DNA from 4 places in the Tepidiforma sp. genome. Region 4 is predicted to be linked to each of the others. Evidence: riboswitches for the same ligand, from Rfam matches in the RefSeq annotation. Region 4 holds a riboswitch; each other region holds the start of a gene.
The links. Region 4 has a riboswitch for cyclic di-AMP ahead of N2041_RS11255 (glycosyltransferase family 2 protein). Riboswitches for the same ligand answer to the same signal wherever they lie in the genome.
Positions count from the first base shown of each region.

Region 1: linked by a shared signal. The riboswitch ahead of N2041_RS07680 (hypothetical protein) and the one ahead of N2041_RS11255 (glycosyltransferase family 2 protein) in region 4 are both predicted to bind cyclic di-AMP.
Region 2: linked by a shared signal. The riboswitch ahead of N2041_RS10655 (hypothetical protein) and the one ahead of N2041_RS11255 (glycosyltransferase family 2 protein) in region 4 are both predicted to bind cyclic di-AMP.
Region 3: linked by a shared signal. The riboswitch ahead of N2041_RS08680 (MFS transporter) and the one ahead of N2041_RS11255 (glycosyltransferase family 2 protein) in region 4 are both predicted to bind cyclic di-AMP.

Region 1 is NZ_JANZZD010000011.1:40,247-44,008, reverse strand. Features, by position in the region: gene cysS (cysteine--tRNA ligase) at 171-1,544, shown strand; cyclic di-AMP (ydaO/yuaA leader) riboswitch at 1,627-1,764, shown strand; gene N2041_RS07680 (hypothetical protein) at 1,857-2,348, shown strand; gene panD (aspartate 1-decarboxylase) at 2,645-3,052, shown strand; gene panB (3-methyl-2-oxobutanoate hydroxymethyltransferase) at 3,090-3,762, shown strand, end outside.
Region 2 is NZ_JANZZD010000020.1:9,861-13,622, reverse strand. Features, by position in the region: gene N2041_RS10665 (response regulator transcription factor) at 1-722, opposite strand, end outside; gene N2041_RS10660 (antibiotic biosynthesis monooxygenase) at 945-1,208, opposite strand; gene N2041_RS10655 (hypothetical protein) at 1,348-1,566, opposite strand; cyclic di-AMP (ydaO/yuaA leader) riboswitch at 1,657-1,791, opposite strand; gene N2041_RS10650 (GNAT family protein) at 1,920-2,486, opposite strand; gene N2041_RS10645 (hypothetical protein) at 2,513-3,762, opposite strand, start outside.
Region 3 is NZ_JANZZD010000013.1:67,740-71,501, forward strand. Features, by position in the region: gene ileS (isoleucine--tRNA ligase) at 1-1,527, shown strand, start outside; cyclic di-AMP (ydaO/yuaA leader) riboswitch at 1,592-1,727, shown strand; gene N2041_RS08680 (MFS transporter) at 1,714-3,138, shown strand; gene N2041_RS08685 (cation:proton antiporter) at 3,124-3,762, opposite strand, start outside.
Region 4 is NZ_JANZZD010000022.1:31,994-35,755, forward strand. Features, by position in the region: gene N2041_RS11250 (enoyl-CoA hydratase/isomerase family protein) at 1-312, opposite strand, end outside; gene N2041_RS11255 (glycosyltransferase family 2 protein) at 384-2,135, opposite strand; cyclic di-AMP (ydaO/yuaA leader) riboswitch at 2,152-2,310, opposite strand; gene N2041_RS11260 (hypothetical protein) at 2,447-3,115, shown strand; gene N2041_RS11265 (thiamine pyrophosphate-binding protein) at 3,186-3,762, shown strand, end outside.

The DNA.
Region 1 (3,762 bases), on a different contig from region 4:
TTCACCCCGCCAAGGGTGCCCCTGAGGTTCGCACAGCAGCCCGCTAACAGGCAATACGCCCGCCACCACGAGTCATGCCCGGAATTCCCACGACCCGCGCCAGCGCCGCCCCCGAACGTGCCGCAACGCCGCCCTCCGTTACACTGGAGCGACCACCCAGGGGGCCCGAGATGCAGCTGACGGATACGCTCTCCACCTCGCGCAAGCCGCTCCTCCCGCCCGTCGGCGATGACGGCGTCGTGCGCATCTACGTCTGCGGCATCACGCCTTACTCCGAAGCACACGTCGGCCACGCCCTCCACGCTATCGTCTTCGATACCCTCCGCCGCTACCTCGACTGGCGCGGCATCCCCGTCCGCCACATCCAGAACTTCACCGATATCGACGACAAGCTCATCGAGCGCGCCAACCGCCTCGGCATCCCCATGGCCGAGCTCGCCGAGCAGAACATCCGCCAGTACCTCGCCCAGCTCGCGGCGATGAACGTCCTCCCCGCCCACCAGTACCCCCGCGTCACCCAGGTGATGCCCCAGATCATCCGCTTCATCGACGGCCTCATCGCGAAGGGCTTCGCCTACGCTGCTGGCGGCGATGTCTACTACCGCGTCCGGGCCTTCGGCGCCGAGCGGTACGGCGCCCTCGCCAAGCGCGATATCGATGACCTCCGCGCCGGCGCCCGCGTCGACCCCACCGAGCACAAAGAGGACCCGCTCGATTTCGCCCTCTGGAAGGCTGCCAAGCCCGGCGAGCCGAGCTGGGAAAGCCCGTGGGGCCCCGGCCGCCCCGGCTGGCACATCGAGTGCTCCGCCATGGCCCTCGAAACCCTCGGCGAGCAGATCGACATCCACGGCGGCGGGATGGACCTCATCTTCCCCCACCACACCAACGAAATCGCCCAGACCGAGGCCTACACCGGCAAGCCCCCCTTCGCCCGCATCTGGATGCACAACGCCCTCCTCCAGCTCGGCAGCGAAAAGATGTCGAAGTCCATCGGCAACCTGGTCTCCATCCAGGAGGCCCTCGACCGGTACGGCGCCGATGCCCTCCGCCTCTTCGTCATCACCAGCCACTACCGCAGCCCCGTCACCTACTCCGAAGAGGCCCTCGAAGCCGCGAAGGCCGGCGCCGAGCGCCTCCGCCATGCCGCCTTCGCCCCCGGCGGCAGCCAGCCCGCCGGCATCGACCACGAAGCCGTCCGCGCCCGCTTCATCGAAGCCATGGACGACGACCTCAACACGCCGCGCGCCCTCGCCGCCCTCTTCGAACTCGCCCGCGAGATCAACCGCGCCGCCGCCGCCGGCGGCGATGTCGCCCCCGCCCAGGGTGTGCTCCGCGAACTGTGCGGCGTCCTCGGCCTCACCCTCCAGGCCCCCGCCGGCCGCCGCCGCGAAGCCGCGCCCTTCATCGACCTCCTCGTCGAACTCCGCGCCGAGCTGCGCGCCGCGAAGCAGTGGGCCCTCGCCGACCGCATCCGCGACCGCCTCGCCGACCTCGGCATCGACCTCAAGGACAGCCCCGACGGCACCACCTGGAGCGAGCGCTGAGCCGCCCCGCCGGCCCGATTGTTATGCGATTGCAACGCCGAAACAGGCAGTTCGTAGCACACGCCGCGCCCCGCCCGTGATACGGTGACTCGTGCCGAACCCCGCCGCAGCCGGCGGGGGCGGGGGAACCACTCCCTGGGGTGTATTGCGCGAGCAGGCGCATAGGCGACTTCCGACGCCGAACCCGTCAGCTAACCCCGCAGGCGTTCGGAGGGCACCGCCCCGGCCCTCCCCGGAATCCGAACAGGCCCGCCGGCCCTCCCACCGGAGGCGCGGCGCGGCCCCACGACGGCATCGCCAGGAGGTTCTGCCATGACTTCAGCACCCACGTCCTATTCCGGCACCTTCGCTCCGCTCCAGGCGGATGGCTCCGTCTTCACCATCCGCGACCCCCTCGCCGAGGCCCGCGACCTGCTCCGCCACGCCGCCCGGCTCCCCTTCCATGCCAACCAGCCGCAGGCGTGGCAGAGCGCCTTCCGCCAGGCCGTCACCGACGCCCGCGCCGCCATCCGCCACCACATCTGGAGCGCCGAGCTCCCCGATTCGCCCCTCAACCTCGCCGAGATGCTCGAACCCCGGCTCATGCCCCGCGTCGACCAGCAGCGCGAAGAGCACGAAGCGTTCTCGCGCAAGATCGACGAGCTCGTCGCCGAGGCCAGCGCCCCCGGCGATATCGACATCTGGAAGATGATCGAGCTCAGCGAGCAGGCCATCCTCCTCGAAATGGCCCTCGCCCGCCACCACAACCGCCTCACCCAGATCGTCTTCGAAACCACCCACCGCGACCTCGGCGAAGCCGGCTGACGCGCCCCCGCGGGGCGGACCGCGAACTCCCGCGGTTCGCCCCTTGACAACGCTTCGCCGTATCGAAACGATCATGCCGCCGGCGATCCCCGTAAGGACGTCGAGCCTGCTACACGAACCGCCTGCACGTTCAACGAGCGTCCGCCTGGACCCGCGTGGCCGGTACGGACCGGGAAGTTGAGCCGGAACCAGCGCCCCGTGCGCCCCCTGCCAAGCCCCGTGTCGTCCCCGCCTCGCACGCACCGAAGCGGGGACGTTTGCTGAACGGCCGGCGGCACGCCGGAGGGGACAGCACCATGCGCGTGATGATGAGCGGCAAAATCCACCGCGCCACCGTCACAGGCGCCAACCTCGATTACGAGGGCTCCATCACCATCGACCCGGACCTCATGGAGGCCGCCAACATCCTCCCCTACGAACAGGTCCACGTCGTCGACGTGACCAACGGCGCCCGCCTCGAAACCTACGCCATCCGCGGCGAACGCGGCTCCGGCGAAATCTGCGTCAACGGCGCCGCCGCCCACCTCGTCCACCGCGGCGATATCGTCATCATCATCGCCTACCAGCACCTCACCGACGCCGAGGCGCAGGCCATCGCGCCCCGCCGCGTCTTCGTCGATGCCCACAACCGCATCACCAGTGTCGAAGCGGGCGACGGCTACAGCCACAACCCGCGCGAACTCGCCGGCAGCGCCGCCGGCTGATTCCCGCGCGCACCGCGCGAAGGAGGGGCACCGGGCCATGGGACGGCTCTCGATCCACAAACTCAAAGAATGGAAAGCCCAGGGGCGGCGGTTCGCGATGATCACCGCCTACGACTACCCCACCGCCCGCCTCGTCGAACAGGCCGGCATCCCCATCATCCTCGTCGGCGACTCCCTCGGCTCCGTCGTCCTCGGCTACGACTCCACCATCCCCGTCACCATGGACGACATCGTCTACCACACCCGCGCCGTCGTCCGCGCCACCGAAAAAGCCATCGTCGTCGCCGATATGCCCTTCATGAGCTACCAGGCCGACCCGAATGAGGCGATGCGCAACGCCGGCCGCCTCCTCAAAGAAGGCGGCGCCACCGCCGTCAAGCTCGAAGGCGGCAGCCAGCTCGCCCCGCTGGTCCGCCGCATGGTCGACGCCGGCATCCCCGTCATGGGTCACCTCGGCCTCACCCCGCAGTCGGTCAACCAGTTCGGCGGCCACAAGGTGCAGGGCAAGACGCCGGCCGCCGCCGCGAAGCTCATCGCCGACGCCCGCGCCCTCGAAGAAGCCGGCGCCTTCGCCGTCGTCCTCGAAACCATCCCCGCGCCGCTCGCCCGCATGGTCACCGAGCGCATCGCCATCCCCACCATCGGCATCGGCGCCGGGCCCCACTGCGACGGCCAGGTGCAGGTCCTCCACGACATGCTCGGCATCTACG
Region 2 (3,762 bases), on a different contig from region 4:
TCGAGGCGGACGATGCCCTTGCGGATGGCGTAGCGGATGAGGTCGGTGCGGTTGCGGGCGTGGAGCTTGGCCATGATGTGGGCCTTGTGGGCCTCGACGGTCTTGACGGAAATGTAGAGCTCGTTGGCGATGCCCTGGTTGGTGTACCCCTCGGCGATGAGCTGGAGGACTTCGCGCTCGCGGCTGGTGAGGGTATCCATGCCGTTGCGCTGGTCGGAGCGCTTCGCCTGGTAGAGGACTTCGGCGAGGTCGAAGCCTTCGGAGAGGGCGCTGGAGAAGTAGCTGTTGCCGCGGTGGACCGTCTGGATGGCGAGGACGAGTTCGGAAACGTCGGACTTCTTGATGATGTAGCCGGAGGCGCCGGAGCGGATGGCATCGAGCAGCTGGTCTTCATCGACGAAGCCGCTGAGCATGACGACGCGGGTGGCGGGGGCGATGCGGCGGATTTGGCGGGTGGCTTCGAGGCCGTTGAGGCCGGGCATGACGACGTCCATGAGGACGACGTCGGGCTGGAGGCGCTCGACCGCCTGGACGGCTTCGCGGCCGTTTTCGACGTCGGCGACGACTTCGAGTTCGGGCTGCGCCTCGAGGAGCATCCGGAGGGCCTGGCGGATGACGGCGTGGTCATCGACGAGGAGGATGCGGATGGGAGCTGCGGCGCGGGCCGGGCCGTTCGTCGGGCGGGCCGGGAAGGTCCGTGGCTGGGGGCGCAGTTGGTTCACAGGTCGAACTCCTCAGGTAGTCTCCGGCGGCGGCGGGGAGGTGCCGTGCCGTTGGGGTTGCCCGTGTGGGGAACCCGGCGACAGGGAGGAGTCTAGGGGCTGCCTCGCGGGGGCGTATTGGCGAAAACCCTGATCCTCGGCGGCGAACTCCCGGTGGTGAGGGGCGCCGCGCGGCGAGATCGGGGGAATCCCGCGGCCCCGCTGCGGGGGCCGCGGCCCGCATCAGATGGTGAAGAAGGCGCGCTCGGTGTGGCCGGGCTCGACGAGCAGATGGATTTCGGAGCGGAGGGCCATGATGTGGGTGTCGTTGGCGGTGCGCTCGGCGGATTCTTCGGAATCGTAGATGGCGAGGCGGGCGATTTCGCCGCTGTCGTCGTGGGGACGCATCAGGTAGTGGACCTGGCAGCCGGCGTGGGCGGCAGCGGCGGCATCGAGTTTGCGCAGGAGTTCTTCGCAGCGGGCTTCTTCGCCGCGGCGGGGCTTCATGATGGACAGGCGAATGTACGGCATGGGTGTGCTCTGCTACCTCCGGAGCGCGAATTCTAGGGCGCGGCGGTGCTGACGAAAAGGCGGGACCCCCGCGGTTGCGGGGGTCCCGGTTCCAGGGCGCTGGTTCGGCCGCGGATCAGAGCCGGAGCTTGCCGTGCGAGGGCTGGCGGCGGCGCTGGCGCTGGGGCAGGGCCGCTTCCTCGGCGGCGAGGTCGACGGGCGGGCTGGTGAGCACTTCGTGGACGTAGCCGCACATGATGCAGCTGCCGTAGGTGCCGTGCCAGTCGCGCTCGACGATGATGGAGCCGCGGCACTTGGGGCAGGACTTCGGCGGTGCTTCCTGCAGAGCTGGCATGACGATTCCCTCCTCTTCCTTTCGATAAAGAGCCGTTATGGTGACCTTCGAGGACAGAAAAAAAGACCTCGAAACGAGCTACCTGCTCGCCAGGCCTTCCAGACTGCCGACGGGGTTAGCTGACGGGCTCGGGCGGAAGGCGCCCTGGCGGCCGGGTGGCCGCGTTCGCCCCGGGGTGATGGGTCCCCCGCTGCGCCGCTGTGGCGCACTAGGCAGGTGGTGCACTGAACCGAACGCGCATGCGAACGACGACGAACGCCGTTCACTCGGCGCAAGCTACCCAATGCGCCGGGGGCTGTCAATAGGTCTTTGCGCTTTTCGTCACAAATTTACCGGGTGGTCCGGGAAGCGCCCTACGCCCCGGCGGGAGGTTCGCGCAGCTCGCCTTCGAGGAGCGCCATGAGGTGGAGGTCGTGCCAGCGGCCGTATTTCCACACCGCCTGCCGCCGGGTGCCTTCGCGCTGGAAGCCGAGCCGCTCGTAGAGGCGGATGGCGCGCTCGTTCTCCGCGAAGACCCAGAGTTCGATGCGGTGGAGGTTCATCATCTCGAAGCCGAAGCGGCAGAGGGTCGCGACGGCGTCGGTGCCGTAGCCGCCGTGCCAGCGGGTGCGGTCGCCGATGGCGATGCCGAGTTCGGCGCAGCGGTCCTCGGGGCTGGACGTGCGGAGATCGGCGCCGCCGATGAGCTGGCTGTCGAGCAGGGCTTCGATGGCGAAGCTGGCGTTCGCGTAGGCCGGCCGGGAGTGGGCGGCGAGGAACTCCTCCTCCGTCCGGTGGGAGACGGGGTAGCGGAGGCTGAGGTAGCGGGTGACCTCCGGGTCGTTGAACCAGCGGTGGAGCTGGTCAGCGTCGCGCGGCTCGCGGGCGCGGAGCCGGATGAGGCGGCCTTCGAAGGGACTCGGGGGAGCGGGCTCGTCCATGACGGCAGGATGCACCCGGCAGCGGGCTACGTCGAGGCGAGGGCGCCGGCGGCGAGGGCGAGCGCGAGCGCGGCGAAGGCCGGGCCGAGCGCGGCCGCGCGGGGGTCGTTCGCACGGCCGGCCAGCAGCCCCGCGCCGGGCCCGGCGGCGAGGGCGAAGGCTGCGAGCAGCGCGTAGGCATCGGCCGGGCCGGGGCCGAAGAAGCGGAGCGCCGGCGCGGCGGCGAGGAGGACGGCCGGCGCGGCGAGGGCGGCCGCGAAGGCGAGCCACGGCCGGGGGCGGCGCTCGAGGACGGTGCCGGAGACCGCGAGGGCGGCGAAGCCGAGCAGGAGGCCGAGCGCACCGCCGGCGCTGGCCGCGGGAAGCGGGCGCAGCGACGGGAGCGGCCAGCGCGCGGCCCGGATGGCGGCAGCCTCGCCTTCGATGAGGTCGCCGGCGGCGAGCCGCGAGGCGACGAACGCGTCGCGGGACGCGGCATCGGCGCCGAGGAGGAGGCGGATGTCGGCGGGGCCGAAGTCGGCGTCGTCGCCGATGGCCGCGCGGAGGTCGTCGAGCGTCTCGCGGTGGGCGCGCACCTCGTTGGCGAGGGCGTAGCGGTCCGGCGCGCCGGGCGGGATGAGCCCGAGCGCCTGGACGGCTTCGGCGTAGGCGACCGGATCGGATGCGGCGGTGCGGAGGAGTTCGTGGCGGCCGTGCGCGCCGAAGGCGAGCGCGAGCGCGAGCCCGGCGAGGATCGCCGCGCCGAACGCGGCAGCGGCAGCGGGAGGGGCGGCAGGCGGTGCGGCGGGACGGGCTTCGAGGGCGAGGCCGGCGCCCTCCCCGGGGCGGGCCCAGAGGGTGATGCTGACCTCCCCCGGCCCGGGCGCGGCCGCAGCGGCGGGGACGAGCGGGACGAGCGAGGCGCGGGCGATGGCGGGTCCGAGGGCCGCAGCCGCGGCGAGGGCGAGGCCGTAGCCGCCGGCGGCAGCCGGTCCGAAGCCTTCGGCGGTCAGTTCGCGGCCGAGGAGCCACGCGGCGAGCGCCACCGCGGCGGCGAAGGCCCACGCGAGCAGCACGCCGGCGGACGCCGTGCGCGGGAGGACGCCCGGGTGGGCGAGCGCGAGCCCCGCGAGCGCGCCGGCAGCGGCCGCGCCGGCAGCCCACCCTTCGCCGCCGGGGAGGAGGACGACGGCCGCGCCGGCGGCCGCGAGCGCGGTGACGGCGGCCGCGACCCACGCAGCGGCAAGGCCGGCAGCCCGGCGGCCGGCAGCCGCCATGACGGTGCCGGGGATGACGC
Region 3 (3,762 bases), on a different contig from region 4:
CGCCACTTCCCGGCCGATTTCATCTGCGAGGCGATCGACCAGACGCGCGGCTGGTTCTACACCCTCCACGCCGAGGCCACCCTGCTGAAGGCCGCCGGCGCCATCCCGGATGGCATCGCCTACAAGAACGTCATCTGCCTCGGCCACATCAACGACGAAAAAGGCAACAAGATGTCGAAGAGCCGGGGCAACACCGTCGACCCGTGGACGGTGATCGAGAAGCACGGCGCCGATGCGACCCGCTGGTACATGTACGCCGCCAGCCCCGCCGGCATGCCCCGCCGCTTCAGCGCCGGCCTCGTGGAGGAGGGCCTCCGGCGCTTCCTCCTCACCCTCTGGAACACCTACAGCTTCTTCGTCAGCTACGCCAACATCGACGGCTTCCGGCCCTCCGGCGGCCGGTTCGAACCGGCGGCCGAGATCGACAGGTGGCTGCTGAGCGAGCTGAACGCCCTCGTCGCGAAGGTCACCGCCGAGCTCGAGGAGTACGACCCGACGGACGCCGCCCGCGCCATCGAAGCCTTCGTCGACGACCTTTCGAACTGGTACGTGCGCCGCTCCCGCCGCCGCTTCTGGCGGGGCGCTGCCGAAGGCGACGCCGACAAGCAGAGCGCCTACGAAACGCTCTACGCGGCGCTCGTGACGCTCGCGAAGCTGCTCGCGCCGTTCACCCCGTTCGTCGCCGAGGAGCTCTGGCAGAACCTCGTCCGCTCCGTCGACCCCGCCGCGCCGGAGAGCGTCCACCTCGCCGCATGGCCGGAGGCCGACGCCAGCCGCATCGACGACCGGCTGAACGCCGAGACCCAGCTCATCAAGCGGCTCTGCTCGCTCGGCCGGGCCGCCCGCGCGAAGGCCAGCATCAAGGTCCGCCAGCCTGTCGCCGAAGTCGTCGTGAAGCTGCGCGATGCCGCCGAGGCTGCCGTCGTCGAACGGAACCGCCACCTCGTCCTCGAAGAACTGAACGCGAAGGCGCTCCGCCTCATCGACGACGAGACCGAGGTGGTGGCCTACGACGTGAAGCCGAACCTCCCCGTCCTCGGCCCGAAGCACGGCCAGGCGGTCGGCGCCATCCGGCAGGGGCTCGCCGCGCTCGACCCGGCGGAGGTGGCCGCCGCCGTCCGCCGTGGGCGCGGCCTCACGGTGGCCGGCATCGAGCTCGAGCCCGGCGACATCCTGCTGCAGGCGCAGGACCGGGAGGGCTACGCCGCCGCGCAGGAGGCCGGCTACACCGTCGCCGTGACGACCGCCATCACGCCCGAACTCGCCGACGAGGGGCTCGCCCGCGAAATCGTCCGCCGGCTGCAGGACCTCCGCCGCGAGGCCGGCTTCGAGCTGGCCGACCGCATCCGCGCGTGGGTCGCCGGCGACGCCGAGGTGGAGCGGGTGGTCGCCAGCCACGCCGCCTACATCAGCGGGGAGACGCTAGCCATCGAACTCACCGCCGGCGAGCCGCCGGCCGGCGCCGTCCGCGCCGAGGAAGACCTCGACGGCAGCCGCACGGTCTTCGGCGTCCAGCGCGTGAGCTGAGCGCCCGGCGCGGTCGTTCGCTGCACGTTAACGGTCTGCACACGAAACGCTCACGCGTGCCGTATAGTGTGCGAAGCCGAATCCCCGCGCACGCGGGGAGCGGGGGACCCAACCACTCGGGGTGAATCGCGCGCGAGCGCGTAGGCAACTCCCAATGCCGAACCCGGCAGCTAACCTCGCAGGCTCTTGGGAGAGACGCGGCACCTGAAAGCCCGGTCTCTCGACGAACCCGGCGGCCCGCCTCCCGGCGGCGCCGCCACCGAGATCGTCTCCGGGGGAACACGGGTGTCCGCCGCCGCGCCGTCGCTCCGCTTCGAACGCACGCTCACCTACGCCGCGCGCTTCACCGCGCAAGCGTCCCAGAACATCTGGCTGGCTGCGCTCTTCCTCGTCGCGGGCACCAGTTCGAAGCCCGCGCTCGACCTTTCGAGCCTCTTCATCGCGATGCTCATCCCGTCCATCGTGCTCGGGCTGCCGGGCGGCTCGCTCGCCGACCGGCTCGGGCCGGGGCGGGGCTACGCCGCGGGGGCGCTGCTCCGGCTGCTCCCCGTGGCGGCCGGCATCTGGTGGCTCGATGGCGGCACCAGCGCGTGGGTGCTCGCCTTCCTCTACTCCACCGGTTCGCAGGTCTTCACCCCGGCCGAACTCGCCCTCGTGCGCCCCCTGCAGGATGCGCACGTCGGCCGGGTGCACTCGTGGTTCGCCGCGCTCCAGTACGCGGGGCAGGGCGCTGGCATGCTCGTGCTCGCCCCCGCGCTCTACTTCCTTGGCGGTCCCACGGCCATGGTCATCGGCGCCGCAGTCGGTTTGTCCCTCCTCTTTCTCCTGACCGTGGTGCTGGCCGTGCGTGTCGCTCCGCTGGCGCGGGCGTTTGCCGCTGGCAGCGCCCGCGCCGCGCTCTCCTTCGGCGCGACGATGCGGTTCTTCGGCCGCGAATCGATCGCCCGCTACGCCGTCATCGCCCTCGGCCTCAAGATGGTCGTCTCCAAGGGCATCGTCGTCGCGCTCCCGTTCTACCTCGAGCGCGACCTCGGCCTCGGCTGGGAGGCGATCGCCTACCTGTTCGTGCCGGGCATCCTCGGCGTCCTCGCCGGGCTCTGGTGGTGCAGCCGCGAACTCACCCTCGCCCGCGCCCACGAGGTGCTGCGCCTCTCGCTCCTCGGGCTCGTCGCCGCGCTCGCCGCGCTGGCGGCGCTCGATTACGGCATCACGGCGGTCGCCCAGTACAGCCACATCCCGCCCGTCGCCCGGCTCGAAGCGGAGATGAACACCACCTTCGCGGTCGCCATCCCGGTCGCCTTCCTGCTCGGCGCGTCGCTCTCTGGCCTGCTCATCGCCGGCCGCGTCGCCCTCACCGAGACGGCCCCGCCGGGCCAGCACGGCCGCGTCTTCGCCGTGCAGCTCACCATCACGGAGACGGCGATTTCGCTGCCGCTCCTCGCCCTCGGCATCGGGACCACCTACGCCGGCGCGCGGGTCACGCTCGCAGGGATGGCGCTCCTCGTGGCCGGCTTCCTCCTGCTCGCCGAACTCGACCGCGCCCGCTCGCTGTTCGCCCGGCGGCCGGCGCTCGAACCGGAGGCCGCGCCCTCGCCCTCAGCCGGCGCGTGACCGCATCCGGGCGAGGATCGCCGCGACCGCCGGCTCGCCGACGCGGAACGCCTTCAGCGTGTGGCGGCTCATCTCCAGCGCCAGCTCCAGCTCGCCCAGCACCGCCTCGTCCGCGCCGTGCTCTTCGAGGAACGCCCGCTCGCCTTCGCTGTGCGTCCGCACCACGATGTCGATGGCCGGGTTCGCGCCCCGGGCGAAGGTGACGATCCGCCGCGCGCTCAGCGGGTCCGGGATGGCGACGACGAGCGCCCGCGCGGTGCGGATGCCGGCCCGCTCCAGCAGCACCGGGTTCGAGGCGCTGCCCTGGAAGACCGTCACGCCCTCGCGCCGGAGCGCCGCCACCGTCTCGGCGTCCTGCTCGATGACGACGACGGGGATCGCCTGGTCGCGGATGGCGCGGTGGACGACGCGGCCCACCCGGCCGTAGCCGGCGAGGATGGCGTGGTTCGCGAGGCCCGGGTCCGGCGCCTCGCCGGCGGGCCGGGCGCGGCCGCGCAGCCGCCGGTCCAGCGCCCGCCCGAGGGGGTCCGCGGTGGTCAGCACCGCGGGCGAAAGCACCATCGAGGCCGCGGCGGCCGCCAGCATCACCCCGAACAGCTCGCTCGAAATCGCCCCGGTATCGGT
Region 4 (3,762 bases):
GGCGATGGTCGGTTTGCCGATAGAGGCGAAGGTCCACGGCGCGGGCCGGGATTCGGCGTAGGCGCGGCCGTAGGATTCGGCGCGGCCGGCCGTCGGCGGCTGGCTGGAAAGCTGCTGGAGATCGGTGCCGGCGCTGAAGGCGCGGCCGGTGCCGGTGAGGACGAGCGCGCGGACACGGTCGTCGGTGCCGGCCTGCCGGATGGCGTCCTCGATCGCCCCGAGCATCTCGTAGGTGATGGCGTTCATCTTCTCGGGGCGGTTGAGGCGCAGGACGGCGGTGGAGCCTTCGAGGGTGTACTCGATGTCGGGCACGGGCAGGGGCCTCCGTGGATGGGGTGCGGAGGGACGATACGGGATCGGCGGGCGGTTCGCGAGCAGCCCGGCTAGTTGCCGCCGGCGACGGCGACGGCCTCGGCAGATTCGGCCTCGGCAGCCGCCGGAGCGCGGGCCGGCAGGGCGCGGCTCCCCTTTTCGGCGACGCGGTAGACGAGCCCCTTGCCGGAGGCGAGCTTCCACTGGGCGTTGAGCGCGGGGAGGCTCGCGAAGAAGAAGGTGATGACGGCCATCAGCGGCCACATCAGCAGGCCGGTGACATAGACGGAGCGCGAGACGTAGGAGGGCCGGGGGCCGCGCGTGCGGAGTTCGAAGACGATCATGACCAGCAGCGGGAAGAGGCAGAGCGCGACGAGGATGCCCGGCAGGTTGAGCCACATCGTGGGCTCGAAGATGCCCTCGGGGCCGATGCGGAACCAGCGAGAGGGCTCGAGGAAGTGCTCGGGGTGCCAGCCGGTGCCGGGCACTTCGTAGCGGTGCGTCCACCAGCCGGGGAGCGGCGCGCCGAGCTTCGCGGCGAAGCGGGCCGGGAGGACGATGCCGAGCGTGACGATGTACCACTGGGCGGCCCAGAGGACGTGGACCTTCGTGACCGCACCGGCGAGGAGCAGGCGGCGGCGCCAGGAGAGCGGCGACTTCGGATGCATGGCGGCCCGCCACGCGTAGGGGATATCGCTTGCGCCCCAGGCGTGGCGGACGGACTGGGCATAGTGCGCCTTGAGCGTCTTCCAGTAGCCGTCGGCCAGGACGCAGTCGTTGCCGAGGGGGAGGAAGAGCGGTTCGACGTTCACGTCGTCGCCGAGGCTGTAGGAGCACTTCAGGTAGAGGTGCCAGTCCTCGGGGATGACCTCCTCGTCCCAGTAGTCGACCTCATGGAGCATCTGCCATGAGAGGGAGTAGCAGCTGGTGGGGAAGCGGACGCTGCCGGGGATGAGGAGGTTGGAGGTGCGGTTGATGCCGGAGAGGCCGTCCGGGATGCGGAGCGGGGCCGGGATCTCCCAGATGTTGTTCGAGTTGAAGATGGTGGGCTGCCAGAAGGTGCGGTACGGCTTCTTCGCGGTGAGGAAGAGGTAGTTCAGCGCGGCGAAGTGGGAGGGATGGAAGACGGCGTCGGCGTCGCAGCTCGTGACCGTATAGCGGAGGAGGTCGTCGCCGCCCCGCTCGATGAGGCGGAGGTAGGCTTCGCGCGCGCCCCAGGCCTCGTTCGAACCCTTGCCGGGCGTCTCGCCCGGCAGGCCCGCCGGGTGGAAAGTGGCGAAGATATCAGCGAAGACGCCCGGGTAGCGGGCGACGAGGCGGGCCGCCTTTTCGCGGGCGCCGGCTTCGCGGTCCTCCATGGCGAGGACGACGACGAGCTGCTTCGCGACGGACTGCGCGGCGAGGGAATCGACCGTGCGGGCGAGGCCCTCTTCGGATTCGCGGTAGTTGGGGATGATGACGAGGTGCCGGGGCCATGCCCAGCGGTCCGGCTGGCCGGTGCGGGCGACGTGCGCCTCGTACTTCGCGCGCCAGTCGGTCTGCTTCCAGCGGGCGATGCGGCGGAGGCCGATAGCGCAGGCGATGGCGACGGAGTAGCTGCGGAGGAGCCAGTAGACGAAAAAAGCCGTGGAGAGGACGGCGAAGAGGAGGGGCGCCTTGAACGGGCCCCAGAAGATGAAGCTGACGAGGAAGAGGGAGAGGAAGAGGGGGAGGGCGTTGCCGAGCCGCTCCCAGAACGGGGAACGGGCGCTGACGGAGAGCTGCGGCAGTTCGCAGCTGCGCGGGGCAGGAGATGCGACGGGTGCGGAAGGCCTGGAGACCATGTGCGGGGTGGCCTCGAACTCGGTCTTCCTACGCCGCCGAGGTTAGCTGCCGGGCTGCGGCCGGAGATAGCCGCTCCGCCTTCGCCGCCCGGGATGCCGGGCGGCCGGGGCGGATTCGCCCCGAAAACTGGTTCCCCCGTTCTGCCCCGGAGGGCAGACTAGGCGCTGCGGCACGAGGGCCGCAGATGCATCGTTCGCCGGGCAGGCGTAAGCGTCAAGGCCCGGAATCGAAGAATTTTTCCGGGAAATCGGGGGTCGAGATGAACGGGGAATTGCAGATTCGGGAATCGCTCTTCGGGGATATTCGCGAGGTGAATTTCTGGTTCAGGTGCGGCGAGGAGCTCGTGCCGGGGGTGGCGTACCTGCCGGCCGGGGCGGAAGAGCCGATGCCGCTGGTGCTCATCCAGCACCCGGGGATGGGCTCGAAAGAGGACTACTGGGTGAGCGAGGTGGGCCAGCGGTGGGCGAAGCGGGGCTGGGTGTGCGCGGGGCTCGATGCGCCGCTGCACGGCGAGCGGCAAACGCACGACCCGATGGCGCTCTTCCGGCAGCCCGAGCGGTACGAGGCAGTGCGGGCGCAGTTCGCCGCGGAGGTGGCGCGGATGCTCGAGCTGCTGCCCGGCGCGCTCCCGATCGATACGGAGAGGCTGGGCTACGTCGGGTATTCGCTCGGGAGCATGATCGGGCTGGCGGCAGTGGCCCGGAGCGGCCGCTTCCGGGCGGCTGCGTTCTGCCTCGTGGGCGAAGGCGGGCTCGCCGGGAGCGCTGCCGGCCCGGATTCGGACGCGGCGAAGCTGGGCGGCGTGGCGGTGCGCATCGTCGGCAAGCTGAACGATGAGCTGATCCCGCGCGAACGCACGGAAGCGCTCTTCGCGGCGCTGCCGGGCGACAAGGACCTCCAGTGGCTGCCCGGCGGCCACTTCGAGATCGGGCCGGACGTCGTGCGGCTGGCGGAGGAGTGGATGGCTGCGAAGCTCTGAGCCCCGAGCGGCGAGCGGGGCAGCTGCGTATACTCGCGGGCACTGCATCTACCCCAACCCGGAGCACGCGATGGGCACCATGATCGACGGGGGCGAAATCATCGCCCGGATGATCAAGCAGGAGGGCGTGAGCCACATCTTCACGCTCTCCGGCGGGCACATCCAGAACATCTACGAGGGATGCCTGAACAACGGCATCGGCATCGTGGATACGCGGCACGAACAATCGGCCGGGCACGCAGCCGACGGCTATTCGCGCATCACCTTCAAGCCGGGGGTGGCGGTCGTCACCGCCGGCCCGGGCGTGACGGACGTCGTGACGGCGGTAGCGAACGCGTACCAGGCCTCGAGCCCGATGGTGGTCATCGGCGGGCGGTCGCCGCTACGGCAGTACGACATGGGATCGCTGCAGGATATCGAGCTGCTCGACGTGATGAAGCCGATCACGAAGTGGTCGCAGGCGGTGTACGAGACGCGGCGGCTTCCGTACTACATGGCGATGGCGTTCCGGGAGGCGATGACGGGCCGCTACGGGCCGGCCTTCCTGCAGGTGCCCTCGGACGTGCTGTTCGGCCGGGTGGACGAGGACTCGCTGGAGTGGCCGAAGAACTACCGCGTGACCGGGGAGATCATGGGCGACCCGGCGC